DNA from 2 places in the Exiguobacterium sp. FD-YE-25-4 genome. Region 2 is predicted to be linked to the other one. Evidence: riboswitches for the same ligand, from Rfam matches in the RefSeq annotation. Region 2 holds a riboswitch; the other holds the start of a gene.

Region 1 (10,675 bases), 210 kb from region 2:
TTCGGATGAGCGGGCTACTTGGTCATATTGCTTAGAATTTACCTTTTTTGAGGACGAGACCGTACTTCTTCAATTCGATGAAGTGTTTGTTGTCGATCACTTTCTTCATGAATGAAGCGTTGCGACCGAAGATCTTTTTGCCCATGACGATGCCGATACCGTCGTTATGGCCAAGTGAAGCGACTGTCCCTTTGCTCTCATACGTGAATTTCGAAGTCGATTTTCCGTTGATGAGCGCCGCGATGTTTTTCGCTACGTTGTGCGCTTGTTGCGTCGCGATTTGAGCAGTCGGCGGGTATGGACGGTTTGAGACCGGATCCATGACAGCCGAGCAGTCACCGATGATGAAGACGTTGTCGTGACCAGGGGCACGGTTGTCCGCCTCGACCATGACACGGTTACGGACCGCTTCAAAACCAGATTTCTCGATGATCGGGCTACCGCTCACGCCACCTGTCCAAAGGATCGTGTTCGCTGCGATCGTCTCCGTCGTGTCGCCTTGAAGCGGACCGAACGTGACGACGCCAGGCTCAACGCCTTTGATGCCGTTGCCGAGTTTCATCTCGACACCGTTACGCTCGAGCCATTTCTGTGCATACGTCGTAAGTTCTGGGTCGAAACCAGGAAGGACGGTCGGAGCCGCCTCGATGTTCACGATACGAACCGCTTCACGTGGCACGTCATACTGCTTGCAAAGCTCAGGGACACGGTTGACGAGCTCACCGAGGAACTCGATACCTGTGAAACCTGCACCGCCGACGACGATTGTCACGTACGAGCGGTCAGCCGACCCGTTCGTCTTGTATTGTGCGAATGAGTATTCGATATGTTCTTTGATTTTACGGACGCTGTTCAATGAACTGATTGTCATCGCGTTCTCTTTGAGGCCTGGGATTCCGAATGTTTCTGGAATGCCGCCGAGTGCGAACACGACATAATCATATTCAACAGTCGAGCCGTCTGCGAGGAGTACTTGTTTAGCCGTAGTATCGACGCGATCGACGATCCCTTTGACAAATTTCACGCGTGACGGGTTCACAACGTCGTTGATGTAGATACGAGCTTGCTCCGGTTTCATCGTTCCGGCCGCTGGTTCATGGAGCCACGTCGTCTGGTAATGGTAATCATGCTTGTTGATGAGCGTGATGTTCGCGTCGCCAGCTGAGAGCGTCTTCTGGAGGTTCACCGCTGTGATGAGTCCACCGAAACCTGCGCCAAGAATAACAATGTTAGGTCGTTTCATGTTCATTTCCACCTTGTTTTGATAGTTTTGTTTTCTTGAACAATCATGTTGTGTGTTTTTTCACATGAATGTTCACAATAAAGCCTAAACCTTGTTCAACCAATGTTCACAATTGCTTCTTGTTCATTGTACGCTGTTTATTTCGTTTTCTCAATGGAAAAGCTTATCTTCTTGAATTTTTTTTGAATGTATAGGATGTTTGTACAGAATGGATTTAATTCACGATTGTCACTATAATGGATGTATACGTTTTGAGGAGGAATTCGATGAAATCGACGAAAGATGTGATCATCATCGGTGGCGGCCCGGTCGGACTGTTCACCGCATTTTATGCAGGTATGCGCCAACTCGATACGGCGTTGATTGAAAGTTTGCCGCAGCTCGGCGGACAATTATCGACACTGTATCCAGAAAAATATATTTACGACATCGCCGGCTTCCCGAAAGTGAAAGCCCAAGATTTGATTGACCAATTAAAAGCCCAAGCCGATCAGTTCGAGCAGGACTATCGCCTCGGGGAGACGGTCGAGACGGTCGAACGTCTTGAAGACGGCACGTTCCAGATTACGACGAACAAGGATGAGTACCATACGAAAGCCATCATCATCACGGCCGGGAACGGGGCATTCGCCGCACGACCACTCGGTCTCGATGGTTGTGAAGACTATGCCAACCTTCATTACTTCGTCGACAACATGGAGAAGTTCCGCGACCGCCGCGTCATGATTGCTGGCGGCGGCGACTCGGCTGTCGACTGGGCGCTCATGCTCGAAGGCATCGCCAAGGAAGTCCATATCGTTCACCGCCGTGACCGCTTCCGTGCCCACGAGCATACGGTCGAACAGATGAAGGCCTCAACGATCAACGTCTGGACACCATATAACATTGAGTCACTTTCAGGTGAGACACACATCGAGTCGGTCGAATTGACGGACAAAGACGGCGAATCGAAATTCGTCGAAATCGACGACCTCATCTGTAACTACGGTTTCGTCTCATCGCTCGGCCCAATCAAAAACTGGGGCATGGAGTTCGAGAAGAACACAATCCGCGTCGACTCACGCATGGAGACGACGGTCGCCGGCATCTTCGCCTGTGGTGACATCGCGACTTATGAAGGAAAAGTGAAATTGATTGCGACAGGCTTCGGTGAAGCCCCGATCGCCATCAACCAGGTGAAGCAGCTCGTCGACCCGACAGCGCGTCACCCGCAACATTCGACTTCGGTATTTGCCGGGAAATAATGATGTGGCCCCCATCTTCACGATGAGGGCCATTTTTCATTTGCGGATTGTTTGCACAATGACCCGGTCAAGCCAGTCGTCGAGTTGAGTGAAGACGAAACCGGCCTTTTTCGCCTCGGCAATCGACATATAATAGTCGACGTCCGTATCGTACGGCGACGACTCGCCATCTTTGATGATCTGGACCGGTTTATTTAAGTGATGGCCGATCCGTTCCATGAGTGCCCCGAGCGAGATGACCCCTTCACTCGCCGCGTTGAACGGTCCGGTCACGTTCGCCCGACCGACCCATTCTAGAAAGGCGGCCGCCTCAAAGCTTGAGATGAATCCCATCTTCGCTTCCGGGTGATGCAGTACGATCGGCTCTTCCCGTCGGACGGCGTCGATATAAAACTTGAGACGGTCTGTATAGTCGTCGGGTCCGAGCACGATTGGCAAGCGGACCGTCGCGACCGGGAACGAGGCGCGATGGAAGAAATAAGACTCAGCCTCTCGCTTCCCTTGCCCGTAATCATGTTCGGATTCGAGATGATAGTCATGATGGAGCGGATTGAAATCACTTTCTTTCAACTCGGCGTCTGGCGCATAAACCGACATCGTCGACGTGAGCACATATTTACCGACCTGGTCCATGAAAGCGTCCGAGGCGATCTTTGCCTGGTACGGGTTAAAGCAAATATTGTCATAGACGAGGTCGTAATGGTCGCGTGACAAATCTTTCATCGTCGCCACCGACTGCCGGTCCCCTTTGATCGACCGGATGCCCTCCGCCTCGGGTACTTGCAGTTGTCCACGCGTCACAATCGTCACATCGTCACCGGCCTCCGCCAACCGAAGCGCCAACCGCTTTCCAAAATAGCGTGAGCCACCGAAAATCAATACTTTTCTCATCGTCCCTGCCCCTCCTACATGAAATGACATCTCTTTTCATTTTCCCTTGCATCCTCTCGACTAATCTTCCACATCCTTGAATATTTTTGTTATTCTTATATATATAGACAAGAAAGAGGCGAGACGCATGCATCAGATCACATTAGAAAAAGGATGGTCGTGTGAATTACCGACACAATATGCCATTTACCAAAGCTTATCGGACTTCAGCCGTTACTCGGTCCTTGACCAAGAGGAAGAGAGCGTCTGTTCGTTCCGCATCACGAACGACACGTGTAAAATCACAGCGTTTCGTCCTTGGCAACATCAAATCGAGTTAGACGCGGCTTCGAAACTCATTCGATTAATTCTGATTGAAGAGACAGACTGAATACAAAAAAGGCCAATCATGAACATGATTGGCCTTTCGTTTAGCAATCCCCAGGTGTCCCGGCGTTCGACGCCGTCCGGAAACTCGAGCCGCAACCGCACGTGGCGATGGCGTTCGGGTTTTTAATCGTGAAGCCGCCTCCGAGCATCGACTGCTTATAGTCGATCTCGAGACCGTCGACGACCCCGTGATCGGCTTCGGCGACGATGACACGGACGCCGTGGTGGTCAAACTGAACGTCCTTGTCTGTCTTATCCTCATCAAACCCCATCCCGTAAGACAGGCCGGTACACCCGCCCCCTTGCACTTTGATCCGCAAGTACTGGTCGTCGGGGCGTTCGGTCTGTTTCATCATATCGATGACTTGTAATGCGGCTGATTCTGTCAAATGAATCATCTGAACTCCTCCTTCGTTATCTTAACTTCAAGTCAACTGACTTGAGATTTTGTGAAATATCTTGTATAACTAAACTGTAACAAAAAAAATTAAATCGTTCCATCTTCGGGGCAGGGTGAAATTCCCGACCGGCGGTATTGAAGACAAGTTCTTCTCAGCCCGTGAGCGAGCAAGGCGTTGCTTGCTGATTTCGTGAGATTCGAAAGCCGACAGTAAAGTCTGGATGGGAGAAGATGGCGGCATCCGACCGATATCCGGATGTTTTCTTCGGCGTGGTCTAAACACCGATGAGAACATCTATTTCGTATGCGCGTAAACTCTCCCGATTGTTTGATACAATCGGGTTTTTCTATGCGACGGGTGCCATTCATCAAGGAGCGACAAAAGGAGAGATTTTGATGAAAACAACGCGCAACAAACGATTGACAACACTGGTGACGCTATCGATGCTCGGGGCCATTTCTTTTGTCCTCATGCTCTTTAACTTCCCGCTGCCTTTCCTACCACCGTTCCTAAAAGTGGATTTCAGTGACATTCCCGCGCTCGTCGCCGGGATCGTGTTCTCCCCACTCGCAGGCGTCGTGGTTGTCGCTCTAAAAAACGTCCTCTACTATGTCTTCAATGGTGGCGGCGTTCCGGTCGGTGAAGTCGCGAACTTCTTTGCAGGTGTCGCCTTCATGTATCCGGTCGCATGGTTCTACCATAAACGTAAAACGAATAAAGCGCTCGCTTCAGGCCTCGTGGCCGGTACGATCACGATGGCACTCAGCTTGGCGATCTTGAACTATTTGCTCATCTTACCAGCCTACGCGTTCTTCTTCGGCATGACCGAGATGGCGCAACCGGCAGTCAAAACGGACCTCGTCCTATACGGTATCTTGCCGTTCAACTTCATTAAGGCCTTGTTGATCAGCGCCTTGTTCGTCCCACTCTTCCTCAAATTGAAGCCGTGGATCGAACGCCAGCGCATGCAACTTCAAGCGTAACTGACAAGCACCTAGACCCCGGTCTAGGTGCTTTTTGTATAGGTACGCTATGCTAATGAGAGAATAGGAGGAGATGGATTGAACACGACTGAAGATGTGACCCATTTTTTAGAGACTGATGTGGAACTGATGCGTCTGTTGACAATCGTCGCTTCGCTCGGTTTACCCGATTGGTGGATTTGTGCCGGATACGTGCGGGCAAAAATATGGGATGACGCGCACGGCTACGAAGTACCGACGCCGACCGAGGACGTCGATGTCATCTACTTTGACCGATCTCACATCGACGAGGCGATTGAAAAACAGTATGAGGCACAACTGCACGACCTGTTACCGAACGTCCCTTGGTCGGTCAAAAACCAGGCCCGCATGCATCTGGTCAATCAATTGCCACCGTATCAATCTGCGGTCGACGCCTTGGCCCATTTCCCTGAGACGGTCACGGCCATCGGTGTCAGCCTTGATGCGAGCGGACGCTTGAAGCTGGCCGCCCCTTACGGTATCGACGACATAGTCAAACTACAGTTACGACCGACCCCGGCCTTTGCGAACGACTCTTCACACCATCATATTTATCGAGCCCGGATCAGTAAAAAGAATTGGCAAGCCACTTGGCCGAGACTCCAAGAAGTGGATATACCTCGTCAGGAACGATAAACCCCCACCGTTTCCTGGTCAATCCCTTCTATCGGTCCTAGTCACATATGACAAACCTGACAGAAGAATGCACCTAAGTAACTTAGCTTTGTTACTTTTGTGCGGATAATTTTACTCTATGTAATACTCGAACGTGAATCGGTGTTACTAATTCAATTAATGCCACCTCTACAATTTTTCCAGCTATAGGTTTTACAATATCAGTACAATATTCAAAAGCATCTTTCATCTTTTCTTTAGACAATCTGTTTGCCAGTGTACAGTGCGGAATCCATGAGTCCGGCAAATATAAGGACTCAGCGTTATCATTAAACTCCCCAAATATACGATGATGCTCTAAGTGGAGGCTCCTCAATCCGGATGAGATTGTAGGTGAAAGAAAAAGTGCACTCGATTGAATGAACGTACCCAACGTACTAAATGTTAGATTTATAATCTCCTTCGATTGATAGTAGCTGTCCATCAGTTCGATATACGCCTCAACATTCAAACTACTGTAACTAGCTAATGTTATATGAGGTTGTCGATTCGAGACTTCATATGCATAAGAAGTAATTCCTTCTTGTTTCAAGCCTTCCCATACCTCTTGAATTCGTTTCTCCGTTTGTTCATCAAAAAGCGCTATCATTCCATACATATGTCATTCCTCCCCAAAAAAGAGTGACCACCGAAGTGATCACTCTGAGTATACCGTGTTTGATTAGAGAAGAAGACCAGCAAGTGTCGCTGACATCAAGTTGGCAAGCGTACCTGCGAGAATCGCGAGGACACCCATGCGCGCGATGTCGTTCCGACGGTTCGGCGCCATTCCACCAAGACCACCGAGAAGGATGGCGAGTGATGAGATGTTGGCGAATCCACAGAGTGCGAACGCGATCATAGCTTCCGTACGTGCCGAGAGGTCACCAGAACCGATGATTGGTGCGAATTCAGAGAAAGCGACGAATTCGTTCAACACGAGTTTTTGTCCGAGGAAGCTACCGAATTGAACAGCATCTGCCCATGGCACACCGATCACGAATGCGAGCGGCGCGAACACATAACCAAGAATCAATTGAAGCGTGAGGCCGTCGAAACCGAACAAGCCACCGATTCCACCGAGAATCAAGTTAACGAGCGCGATCAATGAAACGAAGGCGAGAAGCATCGCACCGACGTTCAAAGCAAGGAAGAGACCGTCAGAGGCACCGCGAGCGGCTGCATCGACGAAGTTCGCTGCCTTGTTCTCCTCATCTTCAGCGATTTCGATATCGTCATCCGGTACGTCTGTTTCCGGGACGATGATTTTCGCGAACATGAGACCCGCAGGAGCAGCCATGAAGCTCGCTGCGAGCAAGTACTCGAGCGGTACACCAAGAGCAGCGTATCCAGCAAGAACTGAACCGGCAACCGAGGCGAGACCACCGACCATGACAGCGAAGAGTTCCGATTGTGTCATCGTTGGAAGGTAAGGTTTGATGACGAGCGGCGCTTCCGTCTGACCGACGAAGATGTTCGCTGTCGCTGAGAGCGACTCTTTACGTGACGTGCCAAGTGCTTTGGCGAGAGCCGTACCGAGGATACGAATCACCCACTGCATGACACCTACATAGTAGAGAAGTGCGATGAGTGACGACATGAAGACGATAATCGTCAACACTTGGAACGCGAAGACGAAGTTGTCTCCGCCGACAGCTGTACCGAAGACGAAACTAATCCCGGCGTTCGCCGTGTTCAAGACGTTCTGGACGCCTCCTGAGATCCATTCTAACGCGTTACGTCCTACTGTAGTGAAGAGGACGAGGAAGGCGAACGTAAACTGTACCGCGAAAGCGGCAAGCACGGTGCGCCATTTGATGGCTTTACGGTTGGTCGAGAAGATGTAAGCGATTCCAATTAGTGCCAAAATACCAACCACGCTCATGATATTCATTGGTGTTGTGCTCCTTTCATATTGGGGAAACCTGATAATGTGATATACCCGAATCGAGATGTGTCCTACCGTTTGAAACGCTTTCTTTTTCTGTTGTTAAACGTCAGACAACCTACATTCGAACCTCTTTGAATATAACAGACCCTTTTTAAAAATGCAACGGGTCAAAACGGTCAAAATAAAAAAAGTTTGAAGGTCCTTCAAACTTTTTCACCATGCCATTTCTTCAATTTTTTCATATACATTCGTCACGAGTTGTTCCGGTGTATCCCCGGTCACGACCTCACCATCGACGAGACAAAACAAGTCAAGCGAACAGACGCCGCAGTAGCCCGTACAGCCATATTCGACGACGTCTAAGTCTGGATCGGACTCTAATTTGGCGCGGGCGATTTGTGAACCCATCGCTAAATTGGAGGCACAGAACTCAATGATCGGATTCATCATGTCATTCACCCTTCCCCTTTCCTTCAAAGCAGGAAAATGGTTCTTCTACGGCGTATTATAACATGATACAGTTGAAGTGTAACAAAGGGGGATTTTTATGCGCAAATTAGTCGTCTTGGGAGGCGGTTACGGGGGTATGCGTGTAATCGAACGTGTCCTCGGCCATCAGCTGAAGGACGTATCGATCACACTCATCGACCGTCTACCTTACCATGGATTAAAAACAGAGTATTATGCACTTGCGGCGGGGACCGTGTCGGATCGTGACATCCGCATCGATTTTCCAGAAGAGGTCGACTACATATACGGCCAAGTCACCGATATCGATACGGGGGACAAAATGGTCCTGCTCGCGAGCGGGGAAAAAGTGCCGTACGACGACCTCGTCATCGGCCTCGGTTGCGAGGACAAGTACCATAACGTACCCGGTGCCGCCGAGTTCACGTACAGCATCCAAACGTTAGAAGAATCACGAAAGACCCAGCAAGCAATCAACGGCCTATCTCCGGGATCGGTCGTCTCGATCGTCGGTGCCGGCCTGTCCGGTGTCGAGCTCGCCAGCGAGCTGCGCGAGAGTCGTCCCGACTTGACGGTTCGTTTGTTCGACCGCGGCCCGTCCGTCCTATCGTTCCTATCAAACCGTGTCTCGATGTATGTCCAGTCTTGGTTCGAGGAACATGGTGTCGAAGTCATCAATAACTCGAACATCGTCCGGGTCGACGCCGATGGGTTATGGAACCATGAACAGCACTTCGCTTCCGATTTGACGGTGTGGACCGCCGGGATTCAACCGGTCGCCGTCGTCCGCAACCAAGGTTGGGAACTCGATGGGGGTGGACGTGTCAAATTGACACCACACCACTACGTCCCGGAACAGCCCGATATCTTCGTCGTCGGGGACAACGCCAGCCTGCCGTATGCACCTTCGGGTCAGCTCGCAGAAGCGCAGGCCGAACAGATCGTCCAAGTGCTACTCTGTAAATGGAAAGGTGTCGGGTATCCGGATTTGCCGGATATCAAACTCCGAGGCACGTTAGGATCGCTTGGGAAGAAGGCCGGATTCGGCGTCTTCATGGGCAAGCAGTCGCTCACCGGAAAAGTCGCGCGATTGCTCAAGTCCGGAATTCTTTGGAAACATAAAGTCATTAAATAACATGCCTGGGTCGACCATCTCGGTCGATCCTTTTTAATGTAAAGCAATCCATTTGTCGTTCAGCCACCATCGTGTTGAGCCAAAAGTCTTGTATCTGAATCCCCTGTATCCTTATCTAAATATTCAGATTATTGATTCGATTGACATATTCTACCCGTTGGCAAAACTTGTTACTCTAGGGTCACGGCCGAACGACTTCGTGTCACCTCGCCTACATAATCCGAAGGAGGAAACAAGTTGAAAAAAATCTGTAGCACCGTCCTCGCCTCATTGCTCGTCTTGTCAACCGTCCCGGAAGCCGCGGAAGCTGCTCCCAACAAATCGAAAGAACGCGTCATCGTCGTCTTCAAAGAGTCAGCGAAGAATATCCCGCTCTCAATCGAAGGCATGGAAGTTCGCCAACAGTACAAAAACATTCCAGCCGCAGCGCTTGAAGTACCGAAAGCCGCACTGAACGGACTGAAGAACAACCCGCACGTCGCCCACGTGGAAGTCGATCAAACGGTACAAATCGAGAACCAGACCCAGGACTGGGGCATCCCGAAATTGAAAGCCCCATCGGCTTGGCAGAGCGGATACACCGGGAAAGGCGTGAAAGTATCGGTCGTCGATACGGGGATCTCGCCGCATCCTGATTTGACGATTTCGGGCGGTGCCTCATTCAGCACGGTCACGAGCTCGTACGCCGATGACAACGGTCACGGGACGCACGTCGCTGGTATCATCGGGGCCCGTAACAACAGCATTGGGACCGTCGGGATTGCCCACGAGGCGAGCATTTACGCCGTCAAGGCACTCGAGGCGAACGGTAGCGGTAGCCTATCGAGTATTATCGCCGGGATCGATTGGTCGATCACGAACGATATGGACGTCATCAACTTGAGTCTCGGGACGACGAGTCCATCCTCAACGCTCCAACAAGTCGTCGACCGTGCCAATAATGCTGGCATCCTCGTCGTCGCGGCAGCCGGTAACAACGGACGCACCGACGGATCGGGCGACCTCGTCAACTACCCGGCCCGATACAGCTCGGCCATCGCTGTCGCAGCGACGGACATCAACAACAATCGCGCCTCATTCTCGGCTACAGGCAGCACGGTCGAAGTCGCGGCACCAGGCGTGAGCATTAACTCGACACTCGCAACTGGCGGATACGGCCAGATGAGCGGGACATCGATGGCGACTCCGTACGTCGCTGGTAACCTCGCTCTCATGAAGCAAGCGTTCCCGACGTTGTCGAGCGCACAACTCCGCTCAAAACTGTCACAAGACTCGATCGACCTTGGCGCGGTTGGACGCGACGCCTGGTTCGGAAACGGACTCGTCCAAGCTCCAACGTCTGGTGGGACGTCACAACCTGTTCAAGCACTCGCGA
Region 2 (10,675 bases):
CAGGTGACGGCGAGCATCGGCATCGAGACGATCCACGAGTACGAGGATCTCGATACATTGCTCCGCCACGCCGACCGGGCCATGTACGTCGGTGCGAAATTCAATGGACGGGACCGGGTCGCCCATTACCGCGACACGTCGACGGAACGGATTCAATGATGAAGGAGAACACAGGCTCATCGGTGTTCTCCTTTTTTGTCTGATCAACATGAACGATGCTTGGGCCGATGCCCTCCGTTCCTGGGGCGATGCGGATGCCTCCGCAGCGCGTGCCGCGCTTTACGGGGTCATCCTTACATCGCTCTCCCCTAGGAGTTCGGGCACCGGCCTAGGCGCCGTTGAACGAATATTAAATCGAATTCGATTCGCTCGTCCCTCGGCGCCCCGACTCTTGCAGGACAGCAATCCGACGGAGACCCAGCAGCGTAAGCGATGCGGCTCCGGGATTGCCTGCAGAAAGCGTGGGCGCCGAAAGGACGAGCGACAACGGTACACCTACAAAATAAAGGAGGACACCGGATACCCGGCGTCCTCCTTATGAATGAAAGATTATAATTTCTGATTGAAGATTTCTGACTCGACCGCGTGAATCGCAGCCGACCACGAGCCGTAACGATGAAGGATGGCTTTCGTGGATGGTTTGTTGTTCCGTTTTGCCCATTCGCGATACGCCTCGAAGGAAAGAGAGAAGCCCATCTCGTGAATCGCTTCACGGAGTGCGTTCGAGAGCTCGGATTTGGAATAGGTCACACTCGCTTCAAGTCCGGCCTCGGCACAGGCGTCATGCCACGAGCCGAACGTCTTGACGATATGGTAATGGCTCGGTGCTTTCGGATGAAGCTTGCGCCATTCCTGATATTTTTTGAGTGTGATGATCGATCCCATGTCGCGCGAGTAGAGGGCGAGCGTCTCGATGATATCTTCGCGCGTGTACTTCGGCATTTTATCTGGGAGGTCGACGGTCGCCTCTCCATGCCATTCGTAGCCGGCGATGGCGAGCGCCTCGGCCCATGACCCGAACTGTCGGATAATCGACTCGGGAGATGGCCAGCTTTGTTCCATCGCGAAGCGACGATACACAGAGCGACGTGGACGTTCCTTCAGCAAGTCGCCGAGTAGACGGATACAGTGAATCATCCTCTGCTGCTCGGTGGACAAGTGGTGGGATTTAGTGGATAGCGTTTGACTCAATGATGGTTCCTCCTTCCATGGACTCATATCTGAACCGACAAAGATGACGAAGTTGCTTCTACAATCATACTATCGGCCAGTTTTTACAATTTATAAGTGCATTCTTCAAGTTTTTTTAAACCGATTTTATGAACCGATAGGTCTAAAGCCCTGGTTACACTTTGAAAAAATGGTAACAGTTCTATTACAAATTTAATATTAAATGGGTTCAATTGTAAACAAAAAGTTTTATGATGGCGTAAATGTCATATTCTGTACGAAAAAGTACCCAACTGGCCAATGGGGTCATCACCGTTGCACCAGTTGAGTACTCTTCTATAATAAATTTAATTTTCAGACTAATCAATGAAAGTTTTGAAAATAACGAATTTTTTTTGAAAGGCTGGTCAGTGAAACAGACGGTCTGCTAAAATAATGGAATTGATGTAAAAAAGAAAAGAGGATATTACGATATGACAATATGGTTGTTCTACTTACTGCTCGGTTTGATTCAAGGCTTCACGGAGCCGATCCCGATTTCGTCAAGCGGTCACTTGGTCATCTTCCAAGAGCTGTTCGATATCGAACTGCCGGGACTCTCGTTCGAGATATTCGTGAACTTTGCCTCGCTGCTCGCCGTCTTGACGATTTATCGGAAAGACGTCGTCCGTCTCGTCGTCAGTCTGTGGACGTTCTTATTTAAGAAAGATCGCAGCGACGAGACGATGATTGATGTTAAGTTCATCGGGCTCTTGCTCGTCGCGACCGTCCCGGCTGGTTTGCTCGGTGTCTTGTTCGGTGATTGGATCGGGGAGACGCTCGGTGGAGTCGCCACGGTCGGTTACACGCTCATCTTGACCGGGCTTGCGCTCTGGTTCATCCGCAACATGCGCGGGAACAAAGGCGACGGCGGCATCACGCTCCGCGACGCGATTTTGATTGGACTTGCTCAAGCGGTCGCACTCATTCCAGGGATCAGCCGCTCCGGCGCCACAATCGTCATGGCGATGCTCCTCGGCATCAAGCAAGAGTCGGCCCTCCGCTTCTCGTTCTTCTTATTCATCCCGGTCAGTCTCGGGACGATGATTTTAGATGGACCGGCGCTGTTCACGAATCCGGAAACGCGTGAACTGTTCGGACCGCTCATCTTGGCGTTCATCGCCTCGTATGCGCTCACGGCCATCTCGCTCAAATGGTTCCAACACATCATGGCAAAAGGCGAACTCAAATATTTCTCGTTCTATTGCTGGATCGTCGGTCTCCTCGTCGTCCTATTCTTGGCATGATTCTGAAGGCGCTGCTCAAACGAGCGGCGCCTTTTTGCGCATTTCGTTTTGCCATCGATTTATTTTTGCGCTAAAGTGGAAGCGTACAAACAAATATTCCTTCGGGGTCGGGTGAAAGTCCCAACCGGCGGTGATAGGCGCGAGCCTCAAGTCCGTGACCCGGGCGCACGTGTGCGAACGGTGGATCTAGTGCGATTCTAGAGCCGACAGTATAGTCTGGATGGGAGAAGGAAACAGAACAGGTCCACGCGACCTGTAGTTCGTCGTACGTTTTTCTGTAAAGAAAACGCTTATTTGGCTTGCCCAAATGACGACCGACACCTCCCACCGAGACCTTGAGGATCATTCCTTGAGGTCTTTTTGTTTGTGCGAAACAAGGAGGGAGATTATGAATCAGTACATGCAACAAGCCATCCAATTGGCCAAGTTCGCCTCATCGACCGGCATCAACCCGCGTGTCGGCGCCGTCGTCGTCAAGGACGGCCGGGTCGTCGGGTTCGGCGCTCACTTGAAGGCAGGGGAAGCGCACGCCGAGGTGCACGCCATCCGCATGGCCGGCGCTGCCGCGTACGGTGCGACGATTTACGTCACGCTAGAACCTTGCTCGCATCATGGCAAGACGCCGCCGTGTGCCGATCTGCTCGTCGAGTCCGGGATCAAGCGTGCCGTCATCGCGATGGAAGACCCGAATCCGCTCGTCGCAGGGCGCGGCATCGCCCGGTTGAAAGCGGCCGGGATTGACGTCGAGGTCGGGCTACTCGAGCGTGAGGCGCGGGCGCTCAATACGGCGTTCTTGCGTTCACTCGAGACGAAGCGGCCTTATGTCATCTTGAAGACGGCGACGAGCCTCGACGGCAAAGTCGCCCTCGATACTGGTGACAGCAAGTGGGTGACCGGGACAGCAGCGAGACGGGACGTCCATGAATTGCGGGCGACGGTCGACGCGATCTTGACCGGCGTCGGCACCGTCCTCGCCGACGATCCGGCACTCACCGTCCGGCTCGACCGTGAGACGACACAACCGCTCCGAATCGTGCTCGACCGTGAGTTGCGTACGCCGCTCTCGAGTCAGCTCGTCCGGACGGCGACCGACGTACCGGTGCTTCTGTACACGACTTCGGACGACCAAACAAAACGTGACGCGCTGACAGCGAATGGCGTCGAAATCGCCGACTACACATCGCTCGAAGCTGTCCTGCAAGACGTCTACGCACGCGGCATCGGCCGCCTGCTCGTCGAAGCGGGAGCGACACTCGTCACTTCACTCTTGGACGGACAGTTCGTCGACGAGTGGGTCATGTACCAGTCGCCACGCGTATTCGGCGGCAAGGGCGGTTTTTACCGTTCGCATCATGATGGGCCGCTCGATGCGGTCGAACGGTATGAGGTTCAATCGGTCGAGACGGTCGGCACCGACATCAAACTGATCATGCGAAAGGAGGAGTCCGATGTTCACGGGAATCGTTGAAGAGATTGGCAGTGTCAAGGCAGTGAAACGGAACGGTCCGTCACTTCGGCTCACGCTGAGCGGGAAGGTCGTCCTCGAGGACGTGAAGCTCGGTGACAGCATCTCCGTCAACGGCATCTGTCTCACGGTGACGACGTTCGACCGTGACAGTTTCTCGGTCGATGTCATGCCGGAGACGCTCAAAGCGTCGAGTCTCGACAGGGTCCGCCCCGGCACGAACGTCAACTTGGAGCGGGCCATGCCCGCGAACGGACGCTTCGGCGGCCATTTCGTCTCGGGTCACGTCGACGGGGTCGGGCGCATCGTGAAAAAACGGGCGCTCGCGAACGCCGTCTATGTCGACATCAGCTGTGAGCCGTCGCTCCTCCGCTATATCGTCCCAAAAGGTTCGATTTCGGTCGACGGGACGAGCTTGACGGTATTTGATGTCACCGAACGCGGGTTCACGTTGTCGCTCATCCCGCATACGTACAGTGAGACGGTACTCGGGATGAAACAGGCAGGAGACGCGGTCAATTTGGAATGTGACATGTTGGCTAAATATATGGAAAAACTCGCAAGTCAAAAACCGATGACGCTTGAATCTCTGGCGTCGCAAGGGTATGGAAAGGCGGGATGGTAATGTTCCACACGATTGAAGAAGCAGTCGAAGATTTGAAGATGGGACGACCGATTATCGTCGTCGACGATGAGGACCGTGAGAACGAAGGAGACTTCGTCGTGCTCGCGGATAAAATGACCGCAGAGACGATGAACTTCCTCATCACGGAAGGGAAAGGGCTCGTCTGCGCCTCCCTGGCCGAAGAAGTGGCCGTTCGACTCGATTTGCAGCCAATGGTCGCAAACAGCACCGATCCACACGGGACGGCGTTCACGGTCAGCGTCGATCACGTCGATTCGACGACGGGCATCTCGGCGAGCGAACGGGCCCATACGGTTCGCGAACTCGCGAACATCAACGCCCGTCCGGCTGATTTCCAACGTCCGGGACATATTTTCCCGCTCATCGCCAAAAAAGGAGGCGTCTCGGTACGACGCGGACATACAGAAGCGTCGGTCGACTTGGCGCGCCTCGCCGGAAGTGAACCGGTCGCCGTCATCTGTGAAATCATCCGCCCGGACGGCGAGATGGCCCGGGTGCCGGACCTTGAACGCGTCGCGGAAGCGCATGGTTTAAAGTTCATCACGATCGAGGCGCTCGTCCGCTATATGGAGACGGACCTCGTCAGTCGAGAGGCGGACGTCTCGCTCCCCTCGGTGAAAGGGGACTTCCGATTGATCGGGTATCGGAACGTCCTCGACCGGGAAGAACACGTCGCACTCCTAAAAGGTGAGCTCGAACACGCACCGCTCGTCCGTATCCATTCCGAGTGTCTGACCGGCGACGTGTTCGGCTCATATCGTTGCGACTGCGGGCCACAACTCGATACAGCGATGGAGAAAGTCGAAGCCGAAGGTGGTGTCATCTTGTATATGAGACAAGAAGGGCGGGGCATCGGTCTGCTCAACAAGTTGAAGGCGTATGAACTACAAGAACAAGGGCTTGATACGGTCGAGGCGAACGTCGCGCTCGGTCTGCACGCCGATTTACGCGATTACCGGGTCAGCGCGGCGATGCTTCGTGACCTCGGGATCACGAAAGTCCGGCTCATGACGAACAACCCGGAAAAAGTCGACGCCTTGGAAGCGTGCGGGATCACGGTCATCGAACGTGTCCCGATTATCGTCGGCGCCCATGCGGCGAACGAGAAGTACCGAATGACGAAACAACAAAAAATGAACCACTTTGGAGGAGAAGAATCATGATGCATACATTTGAAGGAAACTTAGTTGGAAAAGGCTTGAAAGTCGGAATCGTCGTCGGACGGTTCAATGATCTCATCACGATGCGCTTACTGGACGGCGCGAAAGACGCGCTCAAGCGCCACGGCGTCGAACAAGACGACGTCGAGATCGCGTTCGTCCCGGGCGCGTTCGAACTCCCGCTCGTCGCCAAAAAGATGGCGATGAGCAAGAAGTATGATGCCGTCATCACGCTCGGGGCGGTCATCCGCGGCGCGACGCCGCACTTCGATTACGTCTGCAGCGAAGCGGCAAAAGGTGTCGCCCAAGCGAGTTATCAGTCAGAAGTACCGGTCATCTTCGGCGTCTTGACGACCGAGACGATCGAGCAGGCCATCGAGCGCGCCGGCACGAAAGCCGGGAACAAAGGCTGGGAAGCGGCAACGGCGGCCATCGAGATGGCGAACTTGATGCGCTCGTTTTAATAGGATGGAGGAGAGCGAACCGGCTCTCCTCTTTTTTTGTCGTTAGCAACGCGTGTGTCCCGGGAAAAGAATAAGGTGAAAAGGGGGCGACGGTGATGTGGGAATGGGTGGCTCAACTGAGCCCGGCCATGCAGGCACTGCTCGGGACGATGTTCACGTGGGGGATGACCGCGCTCGGGGCGGCCATCGTCTTTATGACGAAGTCGATCAACGCGCGGTTGATGGACAGTATGCTCGGGTTTGCCGGCGGGGTCATGATCGCCGCTAGTTTTTGGTCACTCCTTGCGCCAGCCATCGAGATGGCGGAGCAAGACGCGATGCCGGCTTGGTTGCCGGCGACCGTCGGCTTTTTAGCGGGCGGTCTGTTTTTGGCGGTCGTCGACAAACTGATCCCGCACGTGCATCCCACATCTCCGATTGAGGACGCGGAAGGTATCCGCCCGCAAAAACGAAAGCGGAGCACGTTGCTCGTCTTGGCGATCACGCTGCACAACATCCCGGAAGGACTGGCCGTCGGCGTCGCCTTCGGGGCGGTCGCGGCCGATTTCCCGTCCGCTTCGCTGACGGGTGCCATCGCCTTGGCCATCGGCATCGGCATTCAAAACTTTCCGGAAGGTGCCGCCGTGTCGCTCCCGCTCAGACGAGACGGCCTCTCCCGGCGCCGAAGTTTTTTCTACGGTCAGTTATCGGGCATGGTCGAACCGGCGGCTGCCTTGGTCGGTGTCTGGGCCGTGCTCGTAATGGAGCCGCTGTTGCCGTTCGCGCTCAGCTTTGCCGCCGGGGCGATGATTTTCGTCGTCGTCGAAGAGGTCATCCCTGGGTCGCAAGAGAACGGGCATAAAGATATGGCATCGATGGCATTGATGCTCGGCTTCACGATCATGATGATTTTAGATGTAGCGCTCGGGTGAGGGCATGACAAAAGGAGCGCTGACGGTTGCGTCGGCGCTCCTTTATGTGGTGAACAGCCCGGCTCAAATGAGCCGGGCTGATGGATTAAAACGTCTCAGACGTCGTTTTTGCTTGCATGTGGAGTTGGATATAATCCGGTCCGCCTGCTTTTGAGTCTGTGCCTGACATGTTGAACCCGCCGAACGGCTGATAGCCGACGATGGCGCCTGTACAGCCACGGTTGAAATACAAGTTCCCGACGTGGAAGTTCTGACGCGCGTACTCTTGGTTCGAGCGGTCACGCGTGAGGACGGCACCCGTCAAGCCGTATTCCGTGTTGTTGGCGATGTCGATCGCTTCTTTGAAATCTTTCGCTTTCGTGAAGGCGACGATCGGTCCAAAGATCTCTTCTTGCATGAGACGTGCTTTCGGTGCGACGTCGGCGACGACCGTCGGCTCGACGAAGTAGCCTGTCGAGTCGTCAGCTTTTCCGCCGGCGACGATCTTGCCTTCTTCTTTGGCGACGTCGAAGTATGACGTGATCTTCTTGAACGCGGCCGCATCGATGACCGGTCCCATGAAGTGTTCGTTCTGCTCCGTGTTGCCGACCGAGAGTTCGTTAGTCAATTCGACGACGCGATCGAGCACCGTGTCATACACGCTGTCGACGATGACGGCACGTGAACAAGCCGAACATTTTTGACCTGAGAAACCGAATGCCGATTTGACGATCGATTGGGCCGCGAGTTCGAGGTCCGCTGATTCGTCGACGACGATCGTGTCTTTTCCGCCCATCTCAGCGATGACACGTTTGAGCCAGATTTGGCCGTCGTTCAATTTCGAGGCGCGCTCGTTGATGCGCAAGCCCACGTCACGTGAACCTGTGAAGCTGATGAAGCGTGTCTTCGGATGGTCGACGAGGTAGTCACCGACTTCAGCGCCTGGTCCCGGGATGAAGTTGAGGACACCTTTCGGCAAGCCTGCTTCTTCCATGACCTCGACGAATTTCGCAGCGACGATCGGTGTCGTCGAAGCTGGTTTCAAGAGGATCGTGTTACCGGCGACGATGGCCGCGACGGCCGTCCCTGCCATGATCGCGAACGGGAAGTTCCAAGGGCTGATGACGATCCCGACCCCGAGTGGGATGTAGTCATAGCGGTTGTATTCGCCCGGACGGCTCTCGACTTTTTTACCTGGTTTGAGTTCGAGCATTTGACGTGCGTAGTACTCCATGAAGTCGATCGCTTCCGCTGTATCCGCGTCTGCTTCGTTCCACGGCTTGCCTGCCTCTTTGACGAGGTAGGCCGAGAACTCGTGCTTGCGCTTGCGGACGATGTTCGCCGCTTTGAACAAGACGTCGGCACGGACGGCCGGGTCGACGTGACGCCATGAGTCGAACGCAGTGAGCGCTTCTTGCATCGCACGCTCCGCGAGCTCTTGGTTCGCTTTCGAGACGTGTCCGATGACTTCTTCTTTGTTAGCTGGGTTGTAAGACGTGATTTTGCTTTCCGTCGTAACTTTTTCCCCACCGATTACGAGCGGATAGTCTTTCCCGAGCTCACCGTTCACTTTCTCGATTGCCGCTTGGATGGCTGCGGCGTTCTCTTTGTTTGTAAAGTCTGTGAATGGTTCATGTTTGTATGGAATCATTCTCGTTCCCCCTTAAAAAGTGATCAAGCAGTTAAGCGCTTACGTCTGTATTGTATCGAAAATCTTGGTGAAATCCTAGTGAAACAATTTTCCAAAAAAGCTTGTCGTTTTCGCTCGAAATCGAGTCGTGGTAGGATGGGGGTACAGGACGTCTTGTGAAGGGAATGATTCGATGAAACAGTGGATATTGCCACTCGCCCTCACCGCCCTGCTTGCGGGGTGCGGCACGGGAGAAGAGGCGCCGGTCGAGGAGACGACCGAAGAGACGAAAGCGCCGCTCCCGGAAGCGGTTGAGACGGTGTATGCGTCGTATCAACAAGCACTCGAAGACGGGGATGCGGCCGCGCTTAAAGCAATCGATTATGCGGGCGAGTTGACCGCCATCCCGGCGACAGGCGCGAAGACGCGCGAGCTCACACCAGGCGATATGTACGAGAGTTGGGTGAACGAGGACGGGGACGTCGCCTTCATCGTCCACGAGATGGAAGACGCGGACGGCAATGAACTGCCGAACCGGCTCTCGAAAGTCGCCATTAAAGAAGAGGATGAGTGGAAGCTCGTCGTCACACCGGCCTTGCTCCCGGCCGACGTGATCGGAGAAGTCGGAGTCATGCTGACGGGCATCGAGGCGAACGAGTACGGGGTGAATCCGGAAGCGAACGCCCGTCTCGCCGACGTGCCGGAAGATGAGGCCGGTCCGATTTACGACCGAGTGAACGCCCAAACCGACTATATGGCGCTCGAAGCCGACAATAACGTCTTCTTGCTCATGTCTGAGACACTCACCGTACCAGAGAATCAAGACACGATGACCGACTATTTCGAGGCGTACCGGACGTGGTATACCGACAATGAGGCGGAGCTCCAAAAAGCGGCCGCGACAGAAGACCCGGTCGAGTATCTCGAAGTGCTCGAACCACTCAAACAAAAATTAGAACAAGCGATTGACGGTTATGACGAGAACCTCGTCGACCCGTCGTTCGGATAAGGAGGAAACAATATGTTAGCACCGACATTCACATTACCGAACCAAAACGGGGACATGATCTCGCTCGAGGACTATCGTGGTCAGAAAGTCGTCCTTTATTTCTACCCGAAGGACGCGACGCCGGGCTGCACGACCGAGGCGTGTGATTTCCGTGACGCGACACCAAGATTGAACGGGGCCGTCGTCCTCGGCATCTCGGCCGATAGCCAGAAGAAGCACCAAAACTTTATCGCCAAACACGAGCTTCCGTTCGATTTGCTCGTCGACGACACGCATGAGGTGTCGGAGTTATATGGCGTCTGGCAGTTGAAGAAGAACTACGGGAAAGAGTACTACGGCATCGTCCGCTCGACGTTCCTCATCAATGAGGACGGTTATATCGAACAGGAATGGCGCAGTGTGAAAGTGAATGGGCACGTCGACGAAGTCGTCGCGGCGCTCACATAATAAATGGCGACGGCTTCCTTGAGGGGAGGCCGTTTTTGTTTATAGTTTCTCATTACAAATTTATTTCAAATACTAAATTTAGAATCAAGGTCATTCAAAGCGTCAGAGAGGTATATTACAAAAATATTACACGGCAACGTCTCGGTTTCATGCCCCGTCAACTTGACGAAGTTGAGAATGTTCTGAAAAATATGAAGGAACAGTGAATTCAAGAAATACATAGGGGGCATAACTAGCATGGAGCAATTTGAAGCGGTCTTGACGAGTCTATCGAATCTCGTCTGGGGACCACATTTGTTGATTTTATTGATCGGGACCGGGATTTACTTGACGTTCCGGCTCGGATTTATCCAAGTGACACGTCTCGGTGTCGGTTTGAAAGAAGCGTTCATCCCGAAACAGCAGACGGACGCAGAGGTCGCGAAACAGAAACGGCAGCGCGGGGATATCTCACATTTCCAAGCACTCATGACGGCGCTCGCGGCCACGGTCGGGACCGGCAACATGG

The links. A riboswitch is a leader RNA that binds a small molecule or an ion and turns the genes downstream of it on or off. The one in region 2 is predicted to bind FMN.
Region 1: it holds a riboswitch for FMN, as region 2 does, so the genes downstream of both, AC13H5_RS10335 (ECF transporter S component) here and ribD (bifunctional diaminohydroxyphosphoribosylaminopyrimidine deaminase/5-amino-6-(5-phosphoribosylamino)uracil reductase RibD) in region 2, are expected to answer to the same signal.

What each region holds. Positions count from the first base shown of each region.
Region 1 covers NZ_CM168041.1:1,998,902-2,009,576, forward strand. Annotated here, with positions in the region: gene AC13H5_RS10310 (NAD(P)/FAD-dependent oxidoreductase) at 32-1,243, opposite strand; gene AC13H5_RS10315 (NAD(P)/FAD-dependent oxidoreductase) at 1,510-2,487, shown strand; gene AC13H5_RS10320 (NAD-dependent epimerase/dehydratase family protein) at 2,524-3,378, opposite strand; gene AC13H5_RS10325 (hypothetical protein) at 3,506-3,748, shown strand; gene AC13H5_RS10330 (HesB/IscA family protein) at 3,789-4,145, opposite strand; FMN riboswitch at 4,243-4,384, shown strand; gene AC13H5_RS10335 (ECF transporter S component) at 4,544-5,131, shown strand; gene AC13H5_RS10340 (nucleotidyltransferase family protein) at 5,261-5,788, shown strand; gene AC13H5_RS10345 (2'-5' RNA ligase family protein) at 5,880-6,425, opposite strand; gene AC13H5_RS10350 (NupC/NupG family nucleoside CNT transporter) at 6,489-7,700, opposite strand; gene AC13H5_RS10355 (YuzB family protein) at 7,911-8,147, opposite strand; gene AC13H5_RS10360 (NAD(P)/FAD-dependent oxidoreductase) at 8,245-9,300, shown strand; gene AC13H5_RS10365 (S8 family serine peptidase) at 9,538-10,675, shown strand, end outside.
Region 2 covers NZ_CM168041.1:2,212,396-2,223,070, reverse strand. Annotated here, with positions in the region: gene AC13H5_RS11470 (GGDEF domain-containing protein) at 1-159, shown strand, start outside; gene AC13H5_RS11465 (homing endonuclease associated repeat-containing protein) at 550-1,191, opposite strand; gene AC13H5_RS11460 (undecaprenyl-diphosphate phosphatase) at 1,644-2,456, shown strand; FMN riboswitch at 2,550-2,692, shown strand; gene ribD (bifunctional diaminohydroxyphosphoribosylaminopyrimidine deaminase/5-amino-6-(5-phosphoribosylamino)uracil reductase RibD) at 2,845-3,924, shown strand; gene ribE (riboflavin synthase) at 3,905-4,546, shown strand; gene ribB (3,4-dihydroxy-2-butanone-4-phosphate synthase) at 4,546-5,730, shown strand; gene ribH (6,7-dimethyl-8-ribityllumazine synthase) at 5,727-6,191, shown strand; gene AC13H5_RS11435 (ZIP family metal transporter) at 6,287-7,102, shown strand; gene pruA (L-glutamate gamma-semialdehyde dehydrogenase) at 7,188-8,732, opposite strand; gene AC13H5_RS11425 (nuclear transport factor 2 family protein) at 8,905-9,720, shown strand; gene bcp (thioredoxin-dependent thiol peroxidase) at 9,733-10,167, shown strand; gene AC13H5_RS11415 (alanine/glycine:cation symporter family protein) at 10,405-10,675, shown strand, end outside.